One region of the Salinivibrio sp. IB574 genome, then DNA from elsewhere that is predicted to be linked to it. Evidence: predicted binding sites of a transcription regulator. Region 1 holds the regulator's gene; each other region holds the start of a gene.

Region 1 (3,187 bases):
TAAGGTACGCAACCCTCGCAATGTCATATAACTGTCAAACGCGTTGCCCGTGGCTCCTATACAGTTGCCCCACCACGCTAAGGTTTCGGCAAGTTCACTGGTTGCTGCAATGACCGCGCCACCGACAATATCAGAATGCCCATTAATAAATTTGGTGGTCGAATGCACCACCATGTCGGCCCCTAGCGCAAGTGGTTGCTGTAAGGCGGGAGATAAAAAAGTGTTGTCAACCACCACCCAAGCACCAACTTGATGCGCTTGTTGGCAAATATCGGCAATATCGACCACGCGCAGCAGGGGGTTCGATGGGGTTTCCACCAGCACCAACGTCGGTGATTCTGCCAAGGCACTCGCCAAGGCGTCTGGATCGGATTGGACGACAAATTTAACCTGCCAAATTCCCTGCTTGGCTCGGGACTCAAGCAACCGGTACGTGCCACCATAACAGTCATGTGGGGCCACAATTTTGTCACCCGCATTCAATAGCGATAACACCAAATTAATCGCGGCCATCCCACAGTTGGTTACCACCGCACCTGCGCCCCCTTCTAGATCAGTCAATGCTTGCTCTAACTGCGCGCGGGTCGGATTCCCTCCGCGTGCATAGTCATAGGTGGGCACATCCCCAAACGCAGGAAAGCGATAATTGGTCGAGAGATATAAAGGGGGGACCACCGCATGATGTTGCGTGTCGGTGCCAATGCCAGTTCTTACAGCGATGGTGTCAGTTTTTTTTCGGGTCATGGTTCATCCTTGCGATGTGGTGCGCGAGCCAGCGTTGTTATCCTCACCTTACCCTGCACTTTTTGAGACGTCAACACTTCTAGACGTCTATACAGCTTTGCATGTGGCGGTTAATATAGCTAGAATCTCCGCAGCATCATTCTGGGTATTCAATAATCAAGATAGGTGAGACATGGCGCAGTGGAACGGCGATTACATTAATCCGTATGCCGAGCATGGTAAGAAAAAGGAGCAGGTGAAAAAAATCACCGTTTCTATCCCACTTAAAGTTTTAAAAATTCTCACTGACGAGCGGACACGCCGTCAGGTTAATAACCTGCGTCACGCGACCAACAGTGAGCTGCTGTGTGAAGCATTTTTGCATGCTTATACCGGCCAGCCATTGCCAACCGATGACGATATTCGCAAAGACAAGCCTGACAGCATTCCTGCTGAAGCGCGTCAGATCATGAAAGAATTAGGTATCGAGTTCGACGATAGCGAATACTAAAAAAACCCGCCGATTGGCGGGTTTTCTGTCATCATAGGTGCTCGGCACAACCTTTTCAGGTTTTATGAGAGCACGTTTTTCCTAACGCTCACGCATTATGCCTTGTCGAGCATATAGTTGTCTGGCATCTCGATACGGGCGACGCCAGTTTCAACCGCTGCAAGTGCCACCGCGCGAGCCACGCGTGGCAATAAGCGTGCATCCATTGGCTTAGGAATAATGTAGTCTGGGCCAAAATGCAGCGCATCAACACCTGCCGCGTCCAATACCGACTGTGGGACAGGCTCTTTCGCCAAACCACGGATCGCCTCGACGGCCGCCAGTTTCATTGCATCATTAATTTCACTGGCACGCACATCCAACGCGCCACGGAAAATAAACGGGAAGCAGAGTACGTTGTTGACTTGGTTTGGATAATCCGAGCGCCCTGTCCCCATGATCAAATCATCACGGACTTGATGCGCGACCTCTGGATTAATTTCAGGATCTGGGTTCGAGCAGGCAAAAACAACCGGCTTATCGGCCATCAGTTTTAATGCCTCTGGCGAGAGTAAGTCTGGCCCTGACACACCCACAAACAAATCAGCGCCCTCAATCACATCTTCGAGGGTACGTTTGTCGGTATTGTTAGCAAACAATTGCTTGTACTTATTGATGTCGTCGCGACGGGTGTGGATCACGCCTTTTCGATCCAGCATGTAGATTTTTTCGCGTTGCGCGCCGCATTTGATCAATAGCTCCATACAGGCAACGGCCGCGGCACCAGCACCGAGGCACACAATGGTGGCTTCACCAATATCTTTGCCTTGCAGCTCAAGAGCATTCAGCATACCCGCTGCGGTAACAATCGCGGTACCGTGCTGATCATCGTGAAAAACAGGCACTTCACAACGTTCAATCAGCTGCTTTTCAATTTCAAAGCAATCCGGCGCTTTGATGTCTTCTAGGTTGATACCGCCAAAGGTATCCGCGATGTTCGCGACGGTATCCACGAATTCATCGATAGTACGGTGTTTGACTTCAATGTCGATCGAGTCCAAGCCAGCAAAACGCTTGAACAATAAAGCTTTACCTTCCATGACGGGCTTTGAGGCCATTGGCCCTAAGTTACCCAATCCCAAAATGGCGGTACCGTTTGAGATCACCGCAACCATGTTGCCCTTTGCGGTGTATTGATACACAGCGTCTGGGTTCTGAGCGATTTCACGGACCGGCTCTGCAACGCCTGGGCTGTATGCCAACGCCAGATCCGCCGCCGAGTCAGCAGGCTTGCTCAATTCAACAGAGATTTTTCCGGGAGTAGGGTATGCATGATAATCCAGCGCTTGCTGGCGTTTATCGTCCGACATGTAGTGTTCCTAGTTATTATCGTGAAGGGATGCACCAATATCAGCTGGGAAGGCTGCTGATATCAGCAACGCTATACTCAAACCACAAGGTAGATTCAAGCAAGATAGAAGATGTTAACGCAGTGGCTAAAGGTCCACCAGTCCAAAACGGTCCCGAACGTTAACCTCCGACCTCTCGACGTTAAAAAGGTGACGACGGGATCAAAAAAGGGGCGCTTTCGCACCCCTTTTTCGCATTCGGCTGTTAGCGGCTTATTTTTTGCTGCTAAGGGCACCGAAACGCTTCTTAAAGCGGTCAACACGGCCACCGGTGTCAACGATACGTTGCTTACCAGTGTAGAATGGGTGACATTTGTCACACACGTCTAGGTTGATGTCTTTACCAAGAGTGGTGTTGAACGCGAATTCGTTGCCGCAAGAACACTTAGCATTGACAGCTTTGTACTCTGGATGGATACCAGCTTTCATAGGGATAACCTCATATTAAAGGCCGTGTCGCTCTCCCGATCCTAAGCCGGGCACCACACGTCGTTAACAAACATTTTCTAAGGCGCGCAATTCTAATCAAGCGACCTCGATTTCGCAACTTTTTTGTGCAATCTCC
Region 2 (3,187 bases), on a different contig from region 1:
GCGCGTTGCACCTTGCCGAATGATAACCAATTCGAATCACTAAAACGCTGCAGTGCGCGTGGTAGTGTGTAGGTTTTGTCTCCAACCCGAATCTCGTTAGAGCGAGCGACTTGAATGCGTGATGCCTCGTCTTGTTCAGGGGCGTCGAAAATCGCACTCATCATGTCCGCTTCTAGATCATCGTCCCAAGGCAGAGTGCCTGCTGCGAACTCGTGCTCGGTCTCAGCCTCTTCAAACGCGGCTAATGCTAGCGCTTCTTCTTTCGCACTCACATGCTCACGGCATTGTTGACATAATTCAACGTGTGCAGAGAGAGCAATCGCCATGGATGTCGGTAATTGGCCGGCTGCAAAGGCATCCAGCAGTTCGGAAGAAGGATGATATTTAATCATTGTTGACCTCCAGATGATTGCGCAGCTTCTCGAGCCCGAGTCGCAAACGCGACTTCACGGTCCCTAATGGAACATTAAGTTGGTCCGATAGCTCTTGGTGAGTGAGTTGCTTTAAGTACACACTTCGATTGCACCTTACGAAGCATATCGAAGCTGATGTTACGCATGATGGTAAACACCCAGGTCGTTGCCGCCCCCTTCTCCGCGTTGTAAAGATGGGCTTTTCGCCACACCACCAACATGGTCTCTTGGACCAGCTCCATCGCCTGTCCGTCCGCGCGCAGATGTTTGGTTCCATAAGATCGGATCTTCGGGCCAAAAAAGCGAAACAAACGCTCAAAGGCGACACGGTCTCGCTGTTCCGCAACGCGTAATAATAGCTCCGACAACTCTTCCTTCGTCACGTCAGTCATTGTGGTGCGTGTATTCCGTCTCGAGGTTGAAGCTTCAGTATACATGGTTTGAGGCGCAGTCATAGTTGAGTCCTATCTGTCAGTGCCGTCCATCTGACACCCCAATACGCACCACAAATCATTTGGATCACTCGACGTGTTCTTCAAGCAGTTGGTGAATGAATTGCTTGGCCTCATCGGCAGAGTCTTGTGCGATAAACCATTGTTTTTGCGCACTCGTGAGGGGCAGAATCTCTAACCAACGCTGACACGCCCAGGTGACATCCTCGAAATGAGGCTGTTCATACTGCTCGGCGTGGTCAGGATGAGCAGCAAATATGTGCTTGAGGCTGGTGGCAATGCGCGCTTGCACCTCATCGTCCGTATTATCGACATAATCATCGTGTGGCCAATCATGCAGGGTACGTATTTCACCCAACCACAATTTGTCGGGCGCTTGTTCGGTTGACATAATTTCCACCCGTTGTCGGCCCGCAATGGTTATGCCCAGCAATCCATCGGGAAGCGTCTCGAAATCAACGATATCGACCAAAGTACCGTATTTATAAAGCCGCTGACCTTGCATCATTGCAAGGACAAACCCTTCTCCGTTGGCGGTACATTCGCGTACCAACCGTAAATAGCGGGGTTCAAAAATACGTAGTTTTGCTCTGCCACCCGGTAACAAAAAGAGGGGCAAAGGAAACAGCTTGGTCATATCCGCGCCTCCTGATAATCGATTGAACATGCTGACTAATACGCGCCCTTAGCGACAAGCGATCAAGCGTCCAGAGAATCGCATAAACAATGATTGACATATTCTTCTTATTTGGCAGTATGGATGTCTAAATGGCTTTTCGGAAAGGATTACCGATTGATGAAATCTCTACGTGCTTCTTTTATTCTCATACTCGGACTCACGCTGGTTGGCTGTTCAGAATCACACGATAAGGTGATCAAAATTGGCGCCACAGTGGGGCCGCATGCACAGGTGGTTGAAGCGGTTGCTGAGCAAGCAAAAGCTGAGGGGATTGCGGTCGAGGTAGTCGAATTTTCCGACTATATTTCCCCCAATGCTGGCTTGGCGGATGGCAGCTTAGATCTAAACAGTTACCAACATCAGCCGTTTTTGGATAACTATAACCAAAACAACGGTAGCCAGTTGGTATCGATGGGACGTTCCATTTTGATGCGGATGGGGATCTACTCTGATCGCGTTGAGCATGTTGATGCGCTGCCGAATGGCGCACAAATTGCGATTCCCAACGATCCTACCAACGCGGGACGCGCATTGCTATTGCTGCAAGAGGCGGGGTTAATTACCTTAGCCGACAGTGTCGGCTTTAAAGCTACCTTGCAAGATATCATCGCCAATCCTAAACAACTCGAATTTGTTGAGGTTGAGGCGGCACAACTGCCACGCAGCTTGCAGGATGTCGATGCGGCGGCGATCACCATGAACTATGTGATGTCATCGGGATTAAGCCCGAGTGAGCAAGGTATTTTCTTGGAGTCGAAAAATGCTCCCTTGGCGGTGATGGTTGTGGCCGCCCGCGAAGAAGATAAAGACAACCCCGACCTACAACGTTTGGTAGCGCTGTTTCAGTCTCAACAAACCCGTGACTTTCTTGAAAAGACATTTAAAGGCACGATTGAACCCGCTTTTTAAATGCGCGTCGCGCTCAATAATTAAGATGCCCGATTCGTGAAACCGTAGGAAATTGGATGCAATCGGCTACTCGTCCATTTAATTGGTCGCCCGTATTGCTGGCATGCTTAACCGTCAGCATTGGGCAGTTCAGTATGGGATTGGTCTTCCCGTCTTTGCCGTGGATAGCCCGAGACTTTAGCCTCAGTATGGATGATGTCCAGCTGCTGATCTCTGCCTATCTACTCGGCTTTGGGCCATCACAGTTTATCTACGGGCCGATCTCGGATGCACTTGGCCGTCGCCGCGTGTTATTGGCTGGGGTATTGCTCTCCTTGATTGGTTTAACCGTGATGGTGAGCTTTAGCGCCAGTTTCACCGGTTTGGTCATTGGCCGCTGCATTCAAGGAATGGGCACCGGTTGCTGCGCTGTGCTCTCACGTGCCTTTACCCGTGACTCGTATTCGGGGGATCAGCTTCCGCAAGCCATGTCATATCTAATCATGGTCGCCTCATTTACGCCTATTGTGGCTCCTGTGATTGGCGGGTTCGTTAACCACAATCTAGGCTGGCTGGCGATTTTTATTTTGTTAATGGTGTACACCAGCTTGGTGTGGTGCGTGTTGTTTTTCCTGTTCAAAGAAAGCATGCTCGCTCGTTCGCCGTTGCCTAATGTGAAGGTGATCCTCGGTCGCTATGGCGCATTGCTAAAAACACCGTATTTTCTCTATTTCGCCAGTATTAGCTGGGTGAAT
Region 3 (3,187 bases), on a different contig from region 1:
ACATGGGTGATTAAAAAAGGGAAGCCGCTGCTTCCCTTCCTTTCTTTGCGCACAATGAGCGTTAGCCCAAGATTAACCAAGTTTAGCAAATTCGCGCAATAGCTCGGCTTTGTCGGTTTTTTCCCAAGGGAAAATATCACGACCAAAGTGACCATATGCGGCGGTTTGCTTATAAATCGGTTGTAGCAGATCAAGCATTTCCTGCAGACCGTATGGGCGCAGGTCGAAGTTTTCACGCACCGCCTTGATGATGATTTCAGGGGCCACTTTTTCGGTACCGAAGGTTTCGACCATGATAGAAGTCGGCTCGGCGACACCAATCGCGTAAGACAATTGGATTTCACAGCGGTCCGCCAGACCGGCAGCGACAATGTTTTTCGCCACATAGCGTGCCGCATAGGCGGCTGAGCGGTCAACTTTCGATGGATCTTTACCGGAGAATGCACCACCACCGTGACGGGCTGCACCGCCGTAGGTATCGACGATAATTTTACGGCCAGTAAGACCACAGTCACCCATTGGGCCACCAATTACGAAACGACCGGTTGGGTTGATGAAGTACTTGGTTTCTTTGGTCAGCCATTCGGCAGGAAGAACAGGCTTGATAATCTCTTCCATCACCGCTTCACGCAGGGTCTCGGTAGAGACGCTGTCGCAATGCTGAGTAGAAAGCACAACCGCATCGATGCCGACGATCTTGCCGTTGTCGTACGCAAAAGTGACCTGACTTTTAGCGTCTGGACGCAACCAATCTAGGGTGCCATCTTTACGCGCTTGCGCTTGGCGCTCGACCAAACGGTGCGAGTAAGTGATCGGGGCAGGCATAAGGACATTGGTTTCGTTGGTTGCGTAACCAAACATAATGCCTTGGTCGCCTGCGCCTTGATCTTTGGGGTCGGCACGGTCAACACCTTGGTTAATATCTGGTGACTGCTTACCAATGGTGTTGAGCACTGCGCACGAGTTGGCATCAAAGCCCATGTCTGAGTGTACATAGCCAATGTCGCGAACCGTTTGGCGTGTCAGCTCTTCAATATCGACCCACGCTGAGGTGGTGATCTCGCCGCCGACCATTACCATGCCGGTTTTTACATAGGTTTCGCAGGCAACGCGCGCTTTTGGATCTTGCTCAAGAATTGCATCCAAAACGGCATCTGAAATTTGGTCTGCGATTTTATCTGGATGGCCTTCAGAGACAGACTCTGAAGTAAACAGGTGCTTAGCCATGTGACACTCTCATTGTTTATCAAGAATACCGACGATACGAGGCGAAATCGATCGCCGATCATCTCAGATGTTTTAACTTCTAGACGTCTATTCTATTCGTAATTGTGACAAACGCAAGCAAGTTGATGCATAGCGCTATCTATCTAGGTATAGCAAACGATTGCGCGGTCAGGCGTTATTCGACGGCTACAGGCATAACATCATCGGCCATCTGAGCATCTGTCCACGCTTTGGGAGCACGAGTGATAAATCGCTCCACCAGTGTTTCTATGCGCAAAGGCAGTCGCCCCGAGGCGCTATATAATCGAATCGGTACCGCGGCCGACTGCCAGTGTGGCAAACAGCGGATAATCTTGTCTGGATGATGCGCCTGATACCCTTCAGCATTCCATGTGGGTAGCAGGCCCACACCTTGTCCGTTGGCAATCGCATCGATTTGAATCGCAACCATATCGCAGTTAAACCGGCTGGGAAGCGCGCTCAAATGATAGGGAGCCTGATGGGAGTGAAACAGTGTGAGTCCACGTCGGCGCAACGCAAACACATCCAGCCAAGCGTGATCATCCAACGCGCAGGGGTGTGAAAACGGACCATATACCTGAACATACGCGGGCGAGGCGTAAATGCCGTAGTGCCAGTGACCCAGTGTTTGGGTGCGACAATTGCTAGGGAGCATCACATCGTCGGCCCAGATAACAATATCAGCCGCTTGGATACGCTGTGCACTCAGCTCACTGGTTAAGGTGATGGACACTTTGGGATGCTCGGTTAAAAAATGATTCAGTAAAGGACCAGCCCAGCCACGCATGAGCGCCGGATGGCAAATGACTTCAATTGGCCCTTTTAGCTCATTATTCAGACCGTGAATGGCTTCTTGGCTTTCCTCAGCCAGAGCCAAAATTTGCGAGCAATAGCGCGAAAAGGTTTCGCCGGCTTTAGTGAGTACCAACCGATTTCCCTGCCGTTGGGTTAATGCTTGGCCAAGGTCACTTTCTAATTGTGCCAGCCGCCGACTAATGGTCGATTTGGGCTGGTGGAGTGCGTCAGCCGCTGCGGTCAAGCTTTGATGGCGGCAAAGGGCATCGAACGCACGGATAGCGGCAAGGTCCTGCATGCTTCTTTATCCTATTTTTCTTTTTTATCAGTAAGATGAAATAAACGCTTACTTGTTTCACGTTCTAAAACTGGAACAAGTTGTTCCAGTTTTAGGGCTGGGTTTCCTTACTCTAATATGAATAATTCTCACTAATCAAATGATAATTATTATCAAAAAATGGAGTAAGATATGTCTAGTCGTCTTCGTCCCGTTGTGGTTGGGATGGTATTAGCGGGAATGCCTATAGCCTCACTTTCTGCCGCTGAGGCAGCCAACACGGAAACCATGGTGATCACCGCCTCTGGGTTTGAGCAGGTGACTGCCAAAGCACCTGCCAGTATTAGTGTGATCAGCCGAGATCAGTTAGAAGGGCGCTACTATCGTGATGTGACAGACGCATTGAAACGGGTACCGGGTGTGGTGGTGACTGGCGGTGGTGATACGACGGATATCAGTATTCGCGGCATGGCTTCAAAATATACCCTGATTTTGGTGGATGGCCGACGAACCTCAAGCCGTGAAACGCGCCCTAACAGTGACGGCCCGGGTATTGAGCAGGGGTGGCTGCCACCGCTACAAGCGATTGAACGTATTGAGGTCATTCGTGGCCCTATGTCAACCCTGTATGGCTCGGATGCGATTGGGGGGGTTATCAATATTATTACGCGTCGTGGTGAACAAGATTGGCACGGTAACGTGCAGCTGAGCACCGTGATGCAAGAAAATCGCGCATCGGGCGATGAGCAAAGCGCGAACTTTTACCTATCAGGCATGTTAAGTGACAAAGTTGGATTGAAACTGACGGGTCAAAACACGCAGCGCCAAGAAGATGATATCCAGTACGGCTATGAAGATAAGTCATTA
Region 4 (3,187 bases), on a different contig from region 1:
CATTATTTGGATGAACATACCGATCTGGATATCTTAGCCACCTCTAATGAGGCGGGTACGTATCTGGCCGCGACCAAAGATAAGCGCAATGTGTTTGTCACTGGGCATCCTGAGTATGATGCGCATACCTTGCATGATGAGTATCACCGTGATTTAGAGGAAGGGATGGAGCCGGTGATCCCCATTAACTATTATCCGGATGACGATCCTTCTCAGCCACCGTATGTGAGCTGGCGCAGTCACGGGCATCTGCTGTTTGCGAATTGGCTGAACTATTGTGTCTATCAGCAAACCCCCTTCGACTTGGATACATTTTCAGCGTCTAACTTTACGCTTGATGAATAATAAAGGCGCCATCTGGCGCCTTTATGATAGACAAAGGAGCGGAGTTCATTGAAGGCGCTTGTCCATCTCGTCTTGAGCTGCGTTTGCTTTATCAACCATGCCGGTCATGGTTGAGCCTTGTACCAAAATAGAAAACACCACCACCGCGTAAGTCATCACCAAAATCAGCTCTCTGACATCGATTTGTTTTTCTGGGACCACAATAATGCCGGCTGGTACCGCCATGGCCATGGCCAAGGCGAGGCCTCCACGCAATCCTCCCCATGTGAGAATGCGCACAGCCCACGGGTTATATTCGCGAAAGCATCGGAAACCGAGATAGCAGGCTTTGACACTCAAATAGCGAGCCGCTAGCACTAAAGGCACGACACAACCCATTACAATCCAGTCCTCTTCATGAAAGGTGATTTGCAACAAGCTTAAGCCGATGAGCAAGAACAGTAAGCTGTTAAGAAATTCATCGACCAGTTCCCAGAAATGGTCGAGGTGATCTTCACTCTCTTTGGAAAAGCCAATAAAGCGGGTCCAGTTACCGATCATGATCCCGGAGACGACCATTGCCAGTGGTCCGGAAACATGCAGCATATCGGCGAGCACATAGCCTGCACTGGGAATGGCTAAAGTGAGTAACAGCTCCATGGAGTGATCGTTAGTGGCACAAATCAAACGGTGAAAGGCATAGCCTAAAACTAGGCCGTAACATATGCCGCCAATCGCTTCTTGCGCAAACAGCGACAGGGTGCCCGCCAAGGTTGGGTTTTGGTGTCCGAATGCGAGGGTGAAAATAGTCACAAACACCACCAAGCCAAAACCATCGTTAAACAACGACTCGCCTTCGATTTGGGTGGTAATACGCATGGGGGCATGTAATTTTTTGACAATCGCAAGCACGGCAATGGGGTCCGTGGGTGAGATCAGGGCGCCGAAAAGTAAGCAGTAAATATAATCAAATTGTACCCCAATCAGTTGGAACACGCCCCACACACCAGATCCCACTAAAAACACGGAGATCAGTGTCGCACCGAGTGCAAGAGTGGTGATTTCCCATTTTTGGTCTGAAAACGAAGGCAGTTTGACGCCCAGCCCTCCAGCAAAAAGTAGAAAGCCAAGCACGCCCTCAAGGAGAAACTCCTCAAAATGAATATCCCCTAAGGTTTGCGCGGCAATCGCCTTTAGAGGCAGGGCTTGATACTGACCGGCAATCACTATCCCTAAAGACAGTAAAAGTGCACCCGCCGTGATTGCGATGGTGGTTTGGACGCGGCTAATTTTACTGTTAATAAACGCGATGATAATGGCGGCAGCGGCCATAAAGCTGAGGATAGCGTAGGTTGACATACATCATTCCTGATACGGCTAGGGAGTGGAAAAAAGAGTTACAAAATATTAATAGAAATCGCTTCCAAAACGAACAGCAGATTTGAAATAGATCAATATTAATTCATTTAAATAGACGTCTAGATTTCCATTTTCGCTGTGGTAGGATGAAATTATCGCAATGAGGAAGATGATAAGCGTAATGAGTATGGACCGACTGACACAGCAACTGCGCGAACGTATTTTGGTAATCGATGGTGGTATGGGCACCATGATTCAGGGGCTAGGGCTCAATGAGGCCGATTATCGTGGCGCGCGTTTTAAAGATTGGCACTGTGATGTAAAAGGTAACAATGACCTTTTGGTGCTGACTCAGCCCGATAAAATCGCTGCCCTACATAGTGATTATCTGGCTGCGGGCGCGGACATTATTGAAACCAATACCTTTAACGCCACCCAAATCGCGATGGCCGATTACGACATGCAAGCGCTGAGTGCGGAAATCAACTTAGCGGCCGCTCGGCTTGCGCGTGAGGTTGCTGATACGTGGACGGCGAAAACGCCAACTAAACCCCGCTTTGTCGCGGGTGTGTTAGGGCCCACTAACCGAACGTGCTCGATCTCACCGGATGTGAATGACCCGGGCTTTCGCAATGTCAGTTTTGATCAGTTAGTCGACGTGTATGCTGAGTCTACCGAAGCCCTCATTGAGGGCGGTGTAGATATCATCATGTTGGAGACCATCTTTGATACCTTGAATGCCAAAGCCTGTGCGTTTGCGGTGGAGAAGGTCTTTGATGCTCGTGGTTCACGCCTGCCCATTATGATCTCTGGCACTATCACTGATGCATCTGGGCGTACCTTATCCGGACAAACCACCGCCGCTTTTTATCACTCGTTGCGTCATGTCGAGCCACTGTCTTTTGGCTTGAACTGCGCGCTCGGGCCGGCGGAATTGCGCCAATACGTTAAAGAGCTGAGCGACATTTGTGAGGGCTTTGTCTCTGTCCACCCGAACGCGGGGTTGCCCAACGCCTTTGGCGAATATGATCTCTCTCCTGAACAGATGGCGACGCACATTGATGAGTGGGCGGCATCTGGCTTTATCAACTTGGTCGGTGGCTGTTGCGGGACCACCCCCGAACATATTCAAGCGATCAGTGATGTTGTTGCGACGCATCCTCCTCGCCCCTTGCCGGCTCATCCCGTCGCCTGTCGCTTATCTGGACTCGAGCCACTCACCATTAATGCCGATAGCTTGTTCGTTAATGTGGGTGAGCGCACCAATGTGACCGGCTCAGCACGCTTTAAACGTTTAATCGTTGAAGAGCAATATGACGAAGCGCTTGAAGTGGCATTGCAGCAAGTGGAAAACGGCGCCCAAATCATCGATATCAATATGGATGAGGGTATGTTGGATGCCGAAAAGGCCATGGTGCGATTTCTCAATCTTTGCGCGGCCGAGCCGGATATCGCCCGTGTGCCTGTGATGATTGACTCCTCCAAATGGGAGGTGATTGAAGCT

Evidence for each region. Region 1 encodes MetJ, which represses methionine synthesis genes. Its sites were predicted from a motif close to TTAGACNTNTANANGTCTAA; they were not measured.
Region 2: a site for MetJ is predicted at 1,614-1,633, ahead of BZJ17_RS00115 (MetQ/NlpA family ABC transporter substrate-binding protein). Genes of this name have one in related genera too.
Region 3: a site for MetJ is predicted at 1,299-1,318, ahead of metK (methionine adenosyltransferase). Genes of this name have one in related genera too.
Region 4: a site for MetJ is predicted at 1,795-1,814, ahead of metH (methionine synthase). Genes of this name have one in related genera too.

Annotation. Positions count from the first base shown of each region.
Region 1 is NZ_MUFN01000025.1:6,086-9,272, reverse strand. It holds gene metB (cystathionine gamma-synthase) at 1-744, opposite strand, end outside; gene metJ (met regulon transcriptional regulator MetJ) at 917-1,234, shown strand; gene BZJ17_RS12575 (malic enzyme-like NAD(P)-binding protein) at 1,330-2,583, opposite strand; gene rpmE (50S ribosomal protein L31) at 2,836-3,051, opposite strand.
Region 2 is NZ_MUFN01000001.1:21,961-25,147, forward strand. It holds gene BZJ17_RS00100 (ChrR family anti-sigma-E factor) at 1-392, opposite strand, end outside; partial or broken gene BZJ17_RS00105 (sigma factor) at 385-805, opposite strand; gene BZJ17_RS00110 (LON peptidase substrate-binding domain-containing protein) at 933-1,502, opposite strand; gene BZJ17_RS00115 (MetQ/NlpA family ABC transporter substrate-binding protein) at 1,662-2,453, shown strand; gene BZJ17_RS00120 (multidrug effflux MFS transporter) at 2,510-3,187, shown strand, end outside.
Region 3 is NZ_MUFN01000024.1:26,554-29,740, reverse strand. It holds gene metK (methionine adenosyltransferase) at 73-1,227, opposite strand; gene BZJ17_RS12435 (LysR family transcriptional regulator) at 1,403-2,341, opposite strand; gene BZJ17_RS12430 (ligand-gated channel protein) at 2,513-3,187, shown strand, end outside.
Region 4 is NZ_MUFN01000028.1:42,516-45,702, reverse strand. It holds gene metA (homoserine O-succinyltransferase) at 1-345, shown strand, start outside; gene BZJ17_RS13455 (sodium:proton antiporter) at 391-1,683, opposite strand; gene metH (methionine synthase) at 1,853-3,187, shown strand, end outside.